DNA from 4 places in the Intestinimonas sp. HCP28S3_D6 genome. Region 4 is predicted to be linked to each of the others. Evidence: predicted binding sites of a transcription regulator. Region 4 holds the regulator's gene; each other region holds the start of a gene.

Region 1 (4,197 bases), on a different contig from region 4:
AGGAAGCAGGCATTCTGACCATCCGCCTTCCCGCCGAAAAGGAAGGATTCATTTGGAACTTTACCATCGACGACACCACCCTGTTGGAGCTGGTCACGGAGGAGGACAATGACGGAACCTTTGTCGCCAGCTTCCGGGCGCTGGGAGACGGCGAGACAACTGTGTCTTTCTCCTATGCCAAGGATGATGCGCTGGAGGAAATCCGGGCGATGAATGTTAGCTGTAAGGACGGGAAAGTAGCCGGCGTCTCCAACGCTTCCGTTATGCCCATCAGCGGGCAGGATGATCCGGAGATCACAGACCTTCGCAACAGCAACAGCATCCCCATGATCATGAAGGAACACAGCGCGGTGACCTGCGTCTCCGAGACCTGGGACGGAGAAAACAACTGGCAGAATAAGACTGTCCGGCAATTCGTCAGTTCCAATGGCCGTCTGTGGTATGACTATGAACAGTACGATGACGCTGACCAGGTAGTATACTGCGAGGCGGGATACATCAACGATGACGTTCCCGGTGCCCTGTACACCTGCGAAAAAGACGGCCTGAAAACGATGACGCTGTGTCCGGCATCTGAGTATGAAGCCATGGTGTCTGACCGCTGGCTGGCGCGTCAGCCGTGTGACTATGAGACCGTGACGGGCAAGACCGACAGCACGGAGTATGGGACCAGCACCCTGACCGCCGCCAGAGAGAATCGTCTGACAGGGATCAGCAGCGAGGTTATTTACTTTATCGACGATGCGACCGGCCTCATCAACGGCATGGAGGTGACGGAGTACAGCGCCGAGGACGGCAGCGTAGTCTCCGTGACCCGCAGCAATATTCTCTACGATGAACCCCGGCTCATGGAGGAGCAGGCGGCTATGAGCATTCTGTTCCCGGAGGACGCCTGCTATCTGAATGTGGTTATCAATCCCGGAAAAGAGAATTCCGAGGAACAGGCTTTCCAGGTGGATAAGTCCACAGAGGTTGAATTTGACGCCATGGAGGGCTATCAGCTGTACTACGATTATGATTGTACTCAGCCCATGGACTGGATCGACGTGGGCCAGAACAAGCTGACTGTCTATATTCAGATTGATATCGCAAAGTAGGAGTTTCAGGATACTCAAAACTAATTCAAAAGATTTGCCCAAATATAAATCGGTCGTGGTTCAGTAGTTACTGCTAAACCACGACCGTTTACATTCACTTGAACATGCAGTCATATTCTGAATTACTCGACGGAGCAATCAAATCCAAAGGCGGCCAGAAAAGCATCCACGCATAATGGATACAATTCCTTGCAGGATCAGGAACACACCTACAACAGTAGTCATGGCCACAAGGCTGGCAATGGGTGACAGGAATGAGAAGAAACCGGCACATGCGAGCAGAACGCCAATCGCAGTGAACCAGCCCCAGCCGCGTACTCCAAGCCGCTGCAGGTCAAAGGAGTTCACGAATTTGGTTATGCCAGAGAAAATCAGCCACATTCCAAAAATGAACGGCAGGGTAAGCGCCGTAAACCATCCATTGCCAAGAACGAACAGAGACAGCAGCACCGTCAGAATTCCGTCCAGCAGGAACCATCCTGACCCGGCCATATCATTATGAGCAGTGGCGAAAATCACAATATCCACGATGCCTGAGAACAGCATCGCAACGCCAAGGATCACCGTCATGCTTGTGAGTGCAGCGCCTGGATTTCTCAGGCAGGCGATACCGGCCATCACAAGCAGCACACCGGCAATGACCCACAACACACGGGAAGTTGTCCGACTCATCATGCATGCCTCCGTTCTTAGCTAGCTTTGTCTTTTATTCAATCGTGATTGTGGAATTTCTGGGCAGTTCTTTCTTTACCTGCTTGGGAAGAGATACTCTCAGGATACCATCCTCAAACTTGGCGGACACATCCCGAGGCTCAATTCCCTCGCCCACAAAGAAGCTGCGGCTACAAGCACCGGCGTACCGCTCCTGACGGATGTACTTGCCCTTCTTATCTTCCTGGTCCTTGTCCAATCCCTTGGCGGCGCTGATGGTCAGGTAGCCATCCTTCAAGTCAAGCTGAACTTCATCCTTCTTGAAGCCGGGAAGATCAATATCCAGCTCATAGGTGTTGTCGGTTTCCCGCACATCGGTCTTCATCAGGTTTTTGGCGTTCTTCCCGTACAGCGGATTCCGAATAGAACGCATCGGGATCATAGGAAAGTCGTCATCAAAAAATTCATCAAACAGGTTCTCACCAAAAATACTGGGCATCATAAGTCATTCCTCCATTCATAATCCTTACTGAAATGCCCTGTGTGAGGGGGCTGTTTTGCCCTCCCGCTTGGAACGACTCTGTTATAGTCTCTTGCGTTAGCACTGTCAATAGGAGAGTGCTAATGTTAACAGAAATACAAAAGTTCGTTCACATATGATACGATTTCTCGGCCGTCAGGCATTAGAAATGCTGGGGCCGCAAGGAATGCCTCAGCACTTTTAGCGCTCGCCTACGAATCAGGAAAGAAAATGATGCTGGTTATACCCCGATTGCACTGCGTAGAACCATTGAAAATGCTTTTCACGATGAAACCGCAGGCGGCTTGCGCTTTGTGCAGATAGTGGTACAATGGCACTGAAAAAGAAGCGATTCAGGAGGCCGCTTATGTATCAATATAGGATAGGTTCTAACCTGACGCCGCTGTCTGGAAAGCCAGATCCAGATACCTGCGTCCTTACACTGCTGTCCTCGGAGGAACTGGACCAGAATCTCCAACTCCCGGGACTGGAGCAGGTTCTCCGCCATACGCCTACAGCGAGGGATGCCCGCGTATGTAAGGCTGAACCCCACCGAAATTATCTGTGCGGGACCATTGTGACCCCACGGCATACAAAAGAAAAGGCACCCATCGCCTTCGGATATCTGATGACACCCAGCCATGTGGTTTTGAGCGACGATGCGGGTGTGGCCCATGCCATGATCCAGAGACTGCTCCGGGAGAATCCACAGATGGAAAAGAGTCCAGGCAGTTTCTTTTATACGTTCCTGGAGCTGATCATCGCCAAGGATATGCACCACTTGCAGGAATTAGAGGATGAGCTGGATCAACTCGAAGATCAGGTGCTGGCAGGCCAGTTGGCGGGATTCAACCCCAAAATGACGGCAATACGAAAAGAAATATCCAACTGGATACGGTACTATACGCAGTTGGATGATATGGTCTGTGAATTTCAGGAAAATGAAAATGAGTATTTCGAAGAGCATGAACTTCGCCTGTTTCATATGGTGGAGAAACGCATTGGGCGTCTGAAGAATGAGGCACAGATGCTGCGGGAATATGGACTACAGGTGCGGGAACTGTTTCAGGCGGAAATCGATATTCGCCAGAACAACATTATGAAGATACTCACCATCGTCACGACTATCTTTTTACCCCTATCTCTGGTGGCAGGCTGGTATGGCATGAACTTTACCAATATGCCGGAATTGACCTGGAAATACGGCTACCCGGCAGTCATTGGCATCAGTGTTCTTGTAGTTTTGATTTGTCTCTGGGTGATGAAGAAGAAAAAATTCTGGTGAATCCCGCGATACCAGCGAATTGGTACCTCTTTGGACTTAATAAACACCCCATTCGTCAGGCAGCATGCCATACTGTCTAACGAATGGGGTGCATCTCAATATTTATCGGTTTTTTTACCGTTGCAGGATTTACAAAGCATTTGACAGTTATCGGGCGTTGTTTGCCCGCCTTTGCTCCAAGGCTTGATGTGATCGCCCTCCATTTCCTCAAATTCAAAATGCTCTCCGCAGACAGGACATATCCCATTTTGCCTGCTGTACGCCGCCAGTTTTTCCCGTTTATCAAATGCACGCAGGTTTAACAATCTGCCTGCGAACGGATCGGTATCTCGGCAAAGTAAGAACTCATAAATGCCTTTCGGCTTTTGCACATCTTCATCCTCGTGTAGACGTTTTACTTCTGCGGACATGACCGCAGAATTGTAGGCGCGATTATGGTACTCATTGTAGAGATGACACCAATCCAACCCTTTCATATCCGAAAAGTATTTTGGGAAAATCTTCTCAGACCAATGGATAACATCTTGGAAATACTGCCACAATTCATCTGCGTCCGCATCTGATTTATGCCGCGCCATATATTCGGTGATTTCGGAAATGCTTTGATATTCGCAGATACCACGCAGCGCCTTTTCCAGTAATTC
Region 2 (4,197 bases), on a different contig from region 4:
CGCCCCAGCGAAAGCCCCATGGAGAGCCCCTCCCTGAAAAGCGCCTCTCCCTCTCTTTGCATGTATTCTTTCATGTTTTCTGTCAATTGTTCCAGATGTGTTTGCTCCTCTTTTTTCAGATGGCACAGCAGCTGCTTTTTATCCTTTTCATACTGTTCTGCAATTTCCCAATAGCGTGACCGCTGATCCGGCGACCAATGCTCCAGCACCTTTTCCAACGCATAGACATATAGGGCCTGAACCGGTCCTTCCATGTTTATCCCCCCATTTTCATTCCATATGGAGCATTTTAATTATAAATCGTTCCATATGGAACGTCAATAGGAAGTGTCAGAATTGACAGACGAATTTTTTCAACGGCTGAAACAGCTTCGCAAGTCTCATCGGGTGACCCAGGAGCAGATGGCTGCACATCTTGGCATTTCATACAGCGGCTATCGGCGGTATGAGTCCGGAGAGCGGGACATGCCGCTCTCCATTGCGGTAAAGCTGGCAGATCTTTACGGCATTGCTTTGGATGACCTCGTGGGCCGTACGCCGCCCTGCCAGTGACTTATCCCCACCAAAAGGAGGCCCTTCCCTTGAAGCACCTCTTTCTCATCAACCCCGCGGCGGGCAAGCGGGGCAGCACCGACGCCCTGTGCCGCCAGATCACGGACACGTTCACCGGTCTGGGGCTGGACCACGAGCTCTTTCTGGGCACCGCCCCCGGAGACTGCGAGACCCGGGCCCGGGCGGCGGCGGAGTCGGGGGAGCCGGTCCGGCTCTACGCCTGCGGCGGGGACGGCACCCTCAACGAGGTAGTGAACGCCGCCGCGGGCTTTGACAACGCCGCCGTCACCAACGTGCCCAAGGGCACCGGCAACGACTTCATCAAGCTCTTTGGCCCCACCTACCGGACGGCCTTCTCCGACCTGGCGGCTCTGGCCGCCGGTCCCCAGGCCGCCTTCGACCTGATGGACTGCAACGGGCGGCTGGGCATCGACGTGTGCTGCGCCGGGGTGGACGCCCGCATCGCTGCCGACGTCCACAAGTACAAATCCCTCCCCTTTCTGGGCGGCATGGCGGCCTATAGCCTCTCCCTGGTGGTGAACGTCCTCTTCAAGGGCCTCTCCCGGCCCACCGTCATCCGGGCCGGAGACACCGTCCTGAATGGGGAGAGCACCATCATCTGCATCTGCAACGGCCGCCACTACGGCGGCGGCTTCATGCCGGTGGGGGATGCCCAGCCCGACGACGGCATCCTGGACATGCTGGTGGTGCCCAAGGTCAGCCGCTTCACCTTCTTCCGCCTCCTGGGCGCCTATTCCACGGGCCGCTATCGGGAGCATCCGGAGGTCCTCTCCCACTTTCACGGCACCTCCTTCGCCTTCTCCTCCCCTCAGGAGCTGACGGCGGTGGTGGACGGTGAGGTCATGCGTTCCAAGGAATTTACCGTCTCCCTTTCCCCCAAAAAGGTGTGGTTTTTCTACCCCGCCGGCCTGGACTACCACACCCCCGGCGGCTGAGTCTGGCACTCCGCCTGTCCCTTTGTGAACAAAAGGTGAATTTTCTGAAAAACAGCCCCCAATTTTCAAAATTGGGGGTTGATTTTTTTGGCAAGGAGAGGTATCATCATACTCGAAGTTAGCACTCATGATTTTGGAGTGCTAACACTTAAATCGTAAATGGACAAAAACCATAACTATATAAGGAGGAACCTCAAATGAAGCTCAAGCCCCTTGCAGACAGAGTGATCATCAAGATGGTGGAGGCCGAGGAGACCACCAAGAGCGGCATCATCCTCACCGGCGCCGCCAAGGAGAAGCCCGAGATGGCCGAAGTCATCGAGGTGGGCCCCGGCGGTATGGTGGACGGCAAGGAAGTCGTCATGACCGTGAAGAAGGGCGACAAGGTTATCACCAGCAAGTACGCCGGCACTGAGGTGAAGCTGGACGGCGAGGAGTACACCATCGTCCGTCAGGGCGACATCCTGGCCATTGTGGAGTAAGATCCGGTCTGTATTTTCAGTTTTTAGGGCCCGGCGGGACTGCCGCCGGCCCGTCATCGTATAGGAGGTAATTTTTCATGGCCAAGCAGATCATTTACGGCGAGGACGCCCGCCGCGCCCTGGAGCGCGGTGTCAACCAGCTCGCCGATACCGTTAAGATCACCCTGGGCCCCAAGGGCCGCAACGTGGTGCTGGACAAGAAATTCGGCACTCCCCTCATCACCAACGACGGTGTGACCATCGCCAAGGAGATTGAGCTGCCCGATCCCTTTGAGAACATGGGCGCCCAGATCGTCAAGGAGGTCTCCACCAAGACCAACGATGTGGCCGGCGACGGCACCACCACCGCCACCCTGCTGGCCCAGGCCATCATCCGCGAGGGTCTGAAGAACCTGGCCGCCGGCGCCAACCCCATGATCATGAAGCGCGGCATTGCCAAGGCCACCGCCGCCGCCATCGAGGCCATCAAGGAGAACTCCAAGCCCGTCAACGGCACCGAGGACATCGCCCGCGTGGGCGCCGTCTCCTCTGGCGACGAGACCATCGGCAAGCTGATCGCCGAGGCCATGGAGAAGGTCAGCCACGACGGCGTCATCACCGTTGAGGAGTCCAAGACCGCCGAGACCTATAGCGAGGTCGTGGAGGGCATGCAGTTCGACCGCGGCTACATCGCCCCCTATATGGTCACCGACACCGAGAAGATGGAGGCCGTCCTGGACGACGCTGCCATCCTCATCACCGATAAGAAGATCTCCAACATCCAGGAGCTGCTGCCCATTCTGGAGCAGGTGGTCCAGTCCGGCAAGAAGCTGCTCATCGTGGCTGAGGACGTGGAGGGTGATGCTCTGAGCACCCTGATCGTCAACAAGCTGCGCGGCACCCTGAACGTCTGCTGCGTGAAGGCCCCCGGCTTCGGCGACCGCCGCAAGGAGATGCTCCAGGATATGGCCATCCTGACCGGCGGCACCGTGATCTCCTCCGAGCTGGGCTATGAGCTCAAGGAGGCCACCGCCGACATGCTGGGCCACGCCCGCCAGGTGAAGGTCAACAAGGACACCACCATCATCGTGGACGGCTCCGGCGACGCCCAGGCCATCAAGGACCGTGTGGCTCAGATCCGCAGCCAGATCGAGGTCACCACCTCCGACTATGACCGCGAGAAGCTCCAGGAGCGTCTGGCCAAGCTGGCCGGCGGTGTGGCCATTATCCGCGTGGGCGCCGCTACCGAGTCTGAGATGAAGGAGAAGAAGCTCCGCATCGAGGACGCCCTGAACGCCACCCGCGCCGCCGTTGAGGAAGGCATCGTGGCCGGCGGCGGCACCGCGTATGTGAACGCTGTTCCCGCCGTGGAGAAGCTGCTCAAGACCACCGAGGGTGACGAGAAGACCGGCGTCCAGATCGTGGCCCGTGCCCTCACTGAGCCTATGCGTCAGATCTCCGCCAACGCCGGCATCGACGGCTCCGTGGTGCTGGAGAAGGTGAAGAACTCCCGCAAGGTGGGCTATGGCTTCAACGCCCTGAACGAGACCTACTGCGACATGATCTCCTCCGGCATCGTGGACCCCACCAAGGTGACCCGTTCCGCCCTGGAGAATGCCGCTTCCGTGGCCGGCGTGCTGCTGACCACCGAGAGCCTGGTCACCGATAAGCCCGAGCCCCCCGCTCCCGCTGCTCCCGCCGCTCCCGACATGGGCGGCATGTACTAATCGAAGATCCGCTAACAAAGCCCACGGCCTTATGCCGTGGGCTTTGTAATTTCCTGTCTCTTCAAAGCAGAACGGACTGCCCACACCAATGGCGTGGGCAGTCCGTTCTGTATATATTCGGTTAATTTATCCGCACAGGATCTCCGCCACGGCACCCTGGACATAGTCGATGTCCTCAAATCGAGTAAAGGGTCCCACAGAGAAGCGGACAGTGCCCTGTGGATAGGTACCCAGGGTCTTGTGAGCCAGGGGGGCACAGTGGAGACCGCAGCGGGTCTGAATGCCGAAGTCACACTCTAGGCGGTAGGCGCACGCAGCGTTATCCTTTCCCAAGAAGTCCACCGATACCACGCCCACCTGCTTATTTTCGTCCTTGGTGCCCAGCACCCGGAGGCCGTCCTCCTCATACTCGGCCAGCCGGGCGATGAGGTGGCCGGTGAGGCGCTCCTCCCGATGCCGGAGGGCGGCCTGGTCCTGACTCTCCCACCAGTCCAGGGCAGC
Region 3 (4,197 bases), on a different contig from region 4:
GGGCCTTCTCCAGCTGGGCGTTGGCGGCCTCCAGGTCCTCCCGGAGCTTCTGGACCTTGCCGATGGCGTTCTTCTCGTTCTCCCACTGGGCCTTCTTGGCGTTGAACTCGTCCCGCATCTCGGCCAGTTCCTTCTGGATCTCGGCCAGGTGCTCCTTGGACAGGGGGTCGTCCTCCTTCTTCAGAGCGGCCTCCTCGATCTGGTGCTGGATGATCTTACGCTGGATGACGTCCAGCTCGGTGGGCATGGAGTCGATCTCGGTGCGGATCATGGCGCAGGCCTCATCCACCAGGTCGATGGCCTTGTCGGGGAGGAAACGGTCGGTGATATAGCGGTTGGAGAGGGTGGCGGCGGCGATGATGGCACCGTCGGTAATCTTCACGCCATGGAACACCTCATAGCGCTCCTTCAGGCCACGGAGGATGGCGATGGTGTCCTCCACGGAGGGCTCGTTCACCATGACGGGCTGGAACCGGCGCTCCAGGGCGGCGTCCTTCTCAATATACTGGCGGTACTCGTTGAGGGTGGTGGCGCCGATGCAGTGTAGCTCGCCACGGGCCAGCATGGGCTTCAGGAGGTTGCCGGCGTCCATAGCGCCTTCAGTCTTGCCGGCGCCCACGATGGTATGGAGCTCATCGATGAAGAGGATGATCTTGCCCTCGGACTTTTTGACCTCATTGAGGACGGCCTTCAGCCGCTCCTCGAACTCGCCGCGGTACTTGGCGCCGGCGATGAGGGAGCCCATATCCAGGGCGAAGATGGTCTTGTCCTTCAGGGAGCCGGGCACATCGCCCTTGACAATCCGCTGAGCCAGGCCCTCGGCAATGGCGGTCTTGCCCACGCCGGGCTCGCCGATGAGGACGGGGTTATTTTTGCTCTTGCGGCTCAGAATACGGATGACGTTGCGGATCTCATCGTCACGGCCAATGACGGGGTCCAGCTTGTTCTGCCGGGCCCGCTCCACCAGGTCGGTACCGTACTTCTTCAAGGCGTCGTAGGTCTCCTCCGGGTTGTCGGAGGTCACCCGCTGGTTGCCCCGGACGGCGGAGAGGGCCTTCAGTACGCCCTCCTTGGTGATGTTGTAGGTGCGGAAGAGGTCCTTCAGGCCGGAGTTGGCGTACTCGATGAGGGCCAGGAAGAGGTGCTCCACCGAGATATACTCGTCCTTCATGCTCTTGGCGATGGACTCGGCGCCGTTCATGACCTTGTCCACATCGGGGGCGATGTAGACCTTGCCTGCCTCACGTCCGCCACTCACCGTCACACGGGGGAGGTCCTCCACCTGCTTGCGGGCGGCGGCCTCAAAGCTGGGGAAGGTGATGCCCATATTGCCCAGCAACTGGGGAATGAGGCCGTTCTCCTGCTCCAGCAGGGCGTAGAGGAAGTGGGCCTGCTCAATCTGCTGGTTGCCGTATTCCTGGGCGATGGTCTGGGCCGACTGCACCGCCTCCAGAGATTTCTGGGTAAACTGATTCATGTTCATGAAACGTCACATCCTTTCGGGTTGTGATACCTTTATTTTGTATCCCGCCCCAAAAGATAGTCCACACTGACATGGTAATATTTGGCCAATGTAATCAGGTGGTGGGCGGGGATTTCTTGAATGCCTTTTTCGTATTTGTAGTATTGCTGTTGCGTGGTGCCTAGAAGGTGGCCAACCGCCTCCTGAGTCAGGTCATGGTCCTCGCGGAGATCACGGAGTCTGGGGTAGCAATACATATCATTCACCTCAGGAAAACCATAGCATAAACCTAATCAGGTGTATTGACTTTACATCTTATAAGGTTTAACATGATTCCCGAGGTGATGATTTATGGGAACTGCGGTGGGAAAAAATATTGTGGAAAAAGAGGTCTGCGGCACCTGCGCCCATTACCGGCAGCACTATGTGCTGGGGGAGGGCGGGAAATTCTGGCCACTGTGGTATGGGCACTGTCATGTGCCCCGGTGTGGCAAGCACCCCGGCCCGGATCATACCTGCCCCCACTGGAAGTCGCGGGAGACGGAGTCGGGCAAGTAAGAAACCGAAGGAGCCGGTCGGCCCTGCCGACCGGCTCCCTCGCCAGGTCTTTACTCGATGGCGATGCGCTTGGCCTCGGGTACCACAGGCACAGCCTTGGGCAGGTTCAGCTCCAGCACACCGTTGTTGTAGGAGGCGGTGATGTGCTCTTCATCCACACCGGTGACGTCGAAGGAACGGGTGAAGGAGCCGTAGCGGCGCTCACGGCGGATGTAGCTGCCCTTGTCGTCCTTCTCGTCCTTGTTCTCATCGTGCTGGGCAGAGATGGTGAGGATGCCGTCCTTCACATCCAGTTTGATGTCCTCCTTGTTGAAGCCGGGCAGTTCCGCTTCTAAAACAAAACGGTCGCCGGCGTCGCGGATATCGGTGCGGAAATCGGGAATGGCGGCGTTGCTGTTGCCGAAGAACTTACGCTCAAAATTATCAAACAGGTCGAAAAAGTTATCATCACTGCGCTCAAAGGGGATCATACCAAACATATCAAAGGCTCCTTTCAAAGATCAGGTCACGTTAGCAGTCGTGGAAATGAATTGCTAGAATCTTGCGTCTGCCATGAAAACCATCCTCTTTCCAGGGTCACATTCCCTTGGGAACCAACCCTTTCTCTTTGTTTCTGGACCTAGTATACGCCCTGCACTGTGAACAAATATACAAAAAAATATGTCCCAATTGTAAACATTAGCACTATATGACTTAGAGTGCTAAAACTCGTTTTCTATTTTTTCCGCGTGCCGTAAGGAATTCTTAATCCCGGGAAAAGGGTTTTCCAAAGAAGATGGGGTATGCTATGGAAAACGAAAAAAGGAGGGACCGCATATGTGGACCTTTTTTGAATATGAGACGTACCTGACCGCGGTAGATGACCTGATGGACCATCCGGCCGTCCGGGCCATGGAGCGGCTGCCCCAGCACGCCAAGGGCTTCAGCTGCTTCCACCACAGCGTGTGGGTGTCCTACTGGAGCTGGCGGGTGTGCCTGTGGATCGGCCTGGACGCCTGCGCCGCTGCCCGGGGCGGTCTGCTCCACGACCTCTATCTCTATGACTGGACTAGCCAGAAGGCGCCCAACGGCAAGTGGCACGGCACCGAACACCCCAAGACGGCCCTAAAAAATGCCCAGACCTTCTTTTCCCTCAGCGAGAAGGAGCGTGACATTATCGTCAAGCACATGTGGCCGCTGACCCTGCGGCCCTACCGCTACCTGGAATCCCTGGTGGTGAGCTGTGTGGACAAGGTGTGCGCCGTGGCAGAGCTCCTCCGCCTGCACCCCGACCCCGCCGCCTTCCGGACCGCCCGTCAGGAGCCACGGCTCCGGCCGGTGCCCCGGCCCCGGGCGGCATAAAAAATCAGCCCTCCCCGTGGCGGGGAGGGCTGATTTTACTTTCCGGGGATAGTGCTCAGGCCTGGGCGGCGGCACCGGTGATCAGCTGCTCGTAGGGGATCACGGTGGCGTCGGCGGGAGGAGTGAGCTCGGGGGTCTTGTCGGTGGCGGCGTAGCTGCCGGTCATCTCCAGGTTCATGTCCAGCATGCTGCCGGAGTCCAGAGTCATGGAGACGGTCATGTTGTTGTCGGCGTCCATGCCGGCCTTCATGTCCATGGTCATGGCGGGGGTACCGGCATCGTCGGCGGCGCCGGCGGAGGCCTTCATGTTCAGGTCATAGCCCACCACGGTGTCGTCCTTCATCAGCAGGGTGAAGGAGATAGAGGCGGCAGCGCCGTCCTGGTCCAGGGTGTAGGTGGTGGTGTAGTTGTCGCCGTCCTTCACGAAGGAGTCGTCGGCCAGGAACTTGGCCACGCCCTCCACCAGGGCGGAGATGGCGGCGTAGTCGGTGTCCTTGTCGGTGAGAGTGGTGCTGCTCAGAGCGGTCTGGAGCAGGGCGGAGGCGTCCAGGGTCTTGGAGATGTCCAGCAGAGAGGTGTAGTCGATGCCCATGGTGCCGTAGAGGGCGTTCAGGTCCATGGAGATCCAGGTGTCGGCGGGGATGCCGGCGGTGGCCAGGGCGTCGCCGGACATCTTGAGATAGAGCATGCCGGTGGCCATGTCGCCGCGGATCTCCATGTCGATGCCGTCGGTCTTCAGGGTGGCCAGCAGGGCAGCGGTCTCGGCGTCCACCTCAGAGGCGGTGTCGGTCATGGCGGCAATGCCCTCCAGCAGGGCCTGGACGTCCAGCTTCATG
Region 4 (4,197 bases):
GGCTCTTGTTGCAGGGGATGGTGGTGTTGCGCTCGATGAGCTTGGTCATGACGCCGCCCATGGTCTCGATGCCCAGGGACAGGGGGGTGACGTCCAGCAGCAGCAGGCCCTTCACGTCGCCCACCAGGACGCCGCCCTGGATGGCGGCGCCGATGGCCACGCACTCATCGGGGTTGATGCCCTTGAAGCCCTCCTTGCCGGTGAGCTTCTTGACCATGTCCTGCACGGCGGGGATACGGCTGGAGCCGCCCACCAGCAGGACCTTGGAGATGTCGCTGGCAGAGAGGCCGGCATCGCTCATGGCCTGACGCACGGGGCCGGCGGTGCGCTCCACCAGGTTGGCGGTGAGCTGGTCGAACTTGGCGCGGCTCAGGGTCAGATCCAGGTGCTTGGGGCCGGTGGCATCGGCGGTGATATAGGGCAGGTTGATGGCGGTGGAGGTGACGCCGGAGAGCTCGATCTTGGCCTTCTCAGCGGCCTCCTTCAGGCGCTGCATGGCCACCTTGTCGCCGGAGAGGTCGATGCCGTTGGAGCTCTTGAACTCGGCGACCATCCAGTCCATGATGGCCTGGTCGAAGTCGTCGCCGCCCAGATGGGTGTCGCCGGAGGTGGAGAGGACCTCAATGACGCCGTCGCCGATCTCCAGGATGGACACATCGAAGGTGCCGCCGCCCAGGTCGTAGACCATGATCTTCTGGTCCTGCTTCTCCTTATCCACACCGTAGGCCACAGCGGCGGCGGTGGGCTCGTTGATGATACGCTTCACGTCCAGACCGGCGATCTTGCCGGCGTCCTTGGTGGCCTGACGCTGGGCGTCGTTGAAGTAGGCGGGGACGGTGATGACGGCCTCGGTGACGCTCTGGCCCAGATAGGCCTCGGCGTCGGCCTTCAGCTTCTGAAGGATCATGGCGCTGATCTCCTGGGGAGTATAGGCCTTGCCGTCGATAGTCACCTTGTGGTCGGTGCCCATCTGACGCTTGATGGACATGATGGTGCGGTCGGGGTTGGTGATGGCCTGGCGCTTGGCCACCTGGCCCACCATACGCTCGCCGTCCTTGGAGAAGGCCACCACAGACGGGGTGGTGCGGTTGCCTTCAGCGTTGGCGATAACAACGGGTTCGCCGCCCTCCATGACGGCCACGCAAGAGTTCGTGGTACCAAGGTCGATACCGATGATCTTAGACATAAACGATTCCTCCAATATATTGAAAACTTATTTTTAACGATGGTCGTGTGGGCGGCCAAAGGCCGCCCCTACGGGATAGTGTCAGTTCGCAACTTTCACCATGGCGAACCGGATGACCTTCTCGCCCAGCCTGAAGCCGGACTGGAAGACCTCCACCACGGTGTTCTCCCCGGCGCTCTCGTCCTCCACGTGCATGACGGCGTTGTGGAGGGAGGGGTCGAAGGTCTCGCCCAGGGCGGGGATCTCCTCCACGCCCAGCTTGGAGAGGATGTCCTTCAGGCCGGTCATGGTCATCTCCACGCCCTTCTTGTACGCCTCGTCGGCGGTCTCCTGCTTGAGGGCCCGCTCCAGATTGTCGTATACGGGCAGGAAGGCGGCCACGGCGTCGCTCTTGGCGCCCTGATAGATGCCCTCCTTCTCCTTCTGGGAGCGCTTGCGGAAATTGTCGTACTCGGCGGCCAGGCGGAGGTACTGCTCCTCCTTTTCGTCCATCTGCTTCCGCAGCTTTTCCAGCTCCTCCAGCAGCGGATCGGCCGCCGCCTCCTGCTGGGGAGCGGCCTGGGCCTCGGTCTGGGTCTGGGTCTCCTCCACGGGGACCTCCTCCACAGCCGGGTCCTGCTGTTTCTTTTCCTGCTTGCTCAAGCGATTACCTCCTAAGTGGATCGTCCTACTTCTCCTTTTCCTCTGCCGGCGGCAGGCTGCCCTGTTCAAAGAGGCGGCTCAGGCCGGCGGCGAAATAGGAGAGACGGGCGGTGATCTTTGCATAGTCCATCCGGGTGGGGCCCACCACACCGATGACGCCTCGCATGCCGTCGCCGATGTCGTAGCTGGCCACCACCACGCTTGTGTCTTTCAGGGCGTCGGCCACGTTCTCCGGGCCGATAAGGATCTCCATGGGGTCCCCCTGGGGCATGGGAAAACGGGCGGCGTCCTGGTCCTCGCTGAGGTAGCTCATGAGGGGGGCGGCCCGGTCCAGGCTGCGGTACTCCGGGTGGGAGAGGAGACTGGCGATGCCGGCGGTGTGGACCCTGCGCTGCTCCAGGCTCTCCAGCACATCCATGGCAAAGGAGACCACCAAACTGATGAGGCCGTAGGCCTCGCCTGCCGCGTGGGAGGCCACCCGCATGAGCTCGGGGGTGATCTCGTCCAGGGTGAGGCCGGTGAAGGTGGTGTTCAGCAGGGTGTTGAGCAGCTGGAGCTGGGCCTCGCTCAGGTCGGAGGGCAGCCTCACCAGCCGGTTGCGGACCACGTTGGTATCCGTCATCACTACAATAATAAAGGAGTCGCTGGAGACCATCAGCAGATCGAAGCGCTGGATGGTCACCCGGCTGGACCCGGAGGCCAGGGCGAAGGCGGGATACTGGGTGAGCTGGGAGATCACCCGGCCGGCCTGGTCGATGACCTGGTCCAGCTCCCGCATCTTCAGATGCAGGGCCTCATTGAGCTTCCGGGTCTCCTGTACCGACAGGCGGTAGTCTTCCATGAGCTCGTTGACGTACACCCGGTAGCCCCCCGGCGAGGGGATGCGCCCGGCGGAGGTGTGGGGCTGCTCCAGCAGGCCCAGGGCCTCCAGATCGGCCATCTCGTTGCGGATGGTGGCCGAGGAGACGTTGAGTCCCGGCGTGGCGGCGATGACCTTGGAGCCCACCGGCTCCGCCGTCTGGATATAGTTTTCGATGATGGCGCGGAGGATCTTTTTCTTCCGTTCCGTTAGATCCATCCCCGCTCACCTTCTTCTCTGTGGTTTTAGCACTCATTCTCCCTGAGTGCTAATGTAAATCTACCACCACCCCGGTTAAAAGTCAATAGGGTAGGTTGTAAATTAAATGTGAACGGTTTCACCCCGGTAATTTTTGCTTTTTGATCTTGCACACCCATTGTCCGATTGCCAACGGCAGGCAGGTGTGGTAGGATGATGGAAACAGAGAGGAGGGGCGGTCATGCCGTTTGACTTTTCCATTCAGGACTATGACGCTCAATATAAGGATGCCCTCATGGACATCTCCCTACCCTGGCTGGAGGGCAACGACCTCCTGGAGCCGGCGGACATCGACCAGCTGACCCACCCGGAGCGGGTGCTGGCGGCGGGTGGGCGCATCTTTCTGGCCATGGCGGAGGGGAAGCCGGTGGGCATGATGATGCTGGAGCCCTTTGGCAATGGGGTGGCCGAGCCCTTCAAGTTCGGGGTGCTGGAGGCCTGCCGGAACCACGGCATCGGCAAGGCCCTCATGGAGGCCACCATTGACGCCGCCCGGGCCATGGGGGTCCACACCCTGGTCCTCACCTCCCACCACAGCCTGAAGGCCGCCCTCCATATCTATGAGTCCTACGGCTTCCGCTATGAGGACCACGACCACGTGGCCTTCGAGCTCTCCGACATCGCCATGAAAAAGGAGCTCTGACCGTTACCCCACCGACACAGAAGGGCCGGTCCGGGGCGAAATCCCTCTATTCCGATCGTCCTTTCTTTTTTTCAACAAAAACCGCTGCCTCTCCCTTCCCATTCTTTCCAGTATAGAATCCTCTCTCCCTCCACATCCTCTTTCTTACAGGAATCTTCGATGATGGAGGAGAAGCGCCATGATGAAACGAACCCTCGCGGTCCTGCTCTGCGCCGGGCTGCTGGTCTGTCCCGCCGCCGCTGCCGCCGCTGGCAGTCCCCAGGTGGAGGCCGCCGACGCAGTGCTGATGGAAAAGGAGACGGGCACCGTTCTGTGTGAGCAGAACGCCCACGACAAGCGGGAGCCGGCCAGCGTCACCAAGATCATGACCCTGCTGCTGGTGATGGAGGCCCTGGACGAGGGCCGCATGGCCCTCACCGACCAGGTCACCGTCTCCGCCTACGCCGCCTCCATGGGGGGCTCCCAGGTCTATTTAAAGGAAGGGGAGCAGATGAGCGTGGAGGAGCTCATCAAGGCGGTGGCGGTGGTGTCGGGCAACGACGCCGCCGTGGCCCTGGCCGAGCACATCGCCGGCAGTGAGGAGGCCTTCGTGGCCCGGATGAACGAGCG

Evidence for each region. The regulator HrcA, encoded in region 4, represses chaperone genes, less so after heat shock. The targets are predictions, from matches to a motif close to TGTTAGCACTCNNNNNNNNNGAGTGCTAACA.
Region 1: a site for HrcA is predicted at 2,345-2,375, ahead of ACTNBK_RS13505 (Hsp20/alpha crystallin family protein). Genes of this name have one in related genera too.
Region 2: a site for HrcA is predicted at 1,625-1,655, ahead of ACTNBK_RS04295 (co-chaperone GroES). Genes of this name have one in related genera too.
Region 3: a site for HrcA is predicted at 2,697-2,727, ahead of ACTNBK_RS13925 (Hsp20/alpha crystallin family protein). Genes of this name have one in related genera too.

What each region holds. Positions count from the first base shown of each region.
Region 1 covers NZ_JBQHTM010000045.1:13,963-18,159, forward strand. Annotated here, with positions in the region: gene ACTNBK_RS13495 (hypothetical protein) at 1-1,097, shown strand, start outside; gene ACTNBK_RS13500 (HdeD family acid-resistance protein) at 1,236-1,769, opposite strand; gene ACTNBK_RS13505 (Hsp20/alpha crystallin family protein) at 1,804-2,250, opposite strand; gene ACTNBK_RS13510 (magnesium transporter CorA family protein) at 2,636-3,553, shown strand; gene ACTNBK_RS13515 (HNH endonuclease family protein) at 3,649-4,197, opposite strand, start outside.
Region 2 covers NZ_JBQHTM010000007.1:91,867-96,063, forward strand. Annotated here, with positions in the region: gene ACTNBK_RS04280 (DUF6809 family protein) at 1-254, opposite strand, end outside; gene ACTNBK_RS04285 (helix-turn-helix transcriptional regulator) at 337-552, shown strand; gene ACTNBK_RS04290 (diacylglycerol/lipid kinase family protein) at 582-1,508, shown strand; gene ACTNBK_RS04295 (co-chaperone GroES) at 1,706-1,990, shown strand; gene groL (chaperonin GroEL) at 2,068-3,696, shown strand; gene ACTNBK_RS04305 (aminotransferase class V-fold PLP-dependent enzyme) at 3,823-4,197, opposite strand, start outside.
Region 3 covers NZ_JBQHTM010000048.1:20,137-24,333, reverse strand. Annotated here, with positions in the region: gene clpB (ATP-dependent chaperone ClpB) at 1-1,483, opposite strand, end outside; gene ACTNBK_RS13935 (helix-turn-helix domain-containing protein) at 1,516-1,719, opposite strand; gene ACTNBK_RS13930 (hypothetical protein) at 1,841-2,020, shown strand; gene ACTNBK_RS13925 (Hsp20/alpha crystallin family protein) at 2,071-2,499, opposite strand; gene ACTNBK_RS13920 (phosphohydrolase) at 2,837-3,361, shown strand; gene ACTNBK_RS13915 (copper amine oxidase N-terminal domain-containing protein) at 3,417-4,197, opposite strand, start outside.
Region 4 covers NZ_JBQHTM010000038.1:7,622-11,818, reverse strand. Annotated here, with positions in the region: gene dnaK (molecular chaperone DnaK) at 1-1,186, opposite strand, end outside; gene grpE (nucleotide exchange factor GrpE) at 1,268-1,828, opposite strand; gene hrcA (heat-inducible transcriptional repressor HrcA) at 1,854-2,906, opposite strand; gene ACTNBK_RS12365 (GNAT family N-acetyltransferase) at 3,127-3,588, shown strand; gene ACTNBK_RS12360 (D-alanyl-D-alanine carboxypeptidase family protein) at 3,770-4,197, shown strand, end outside.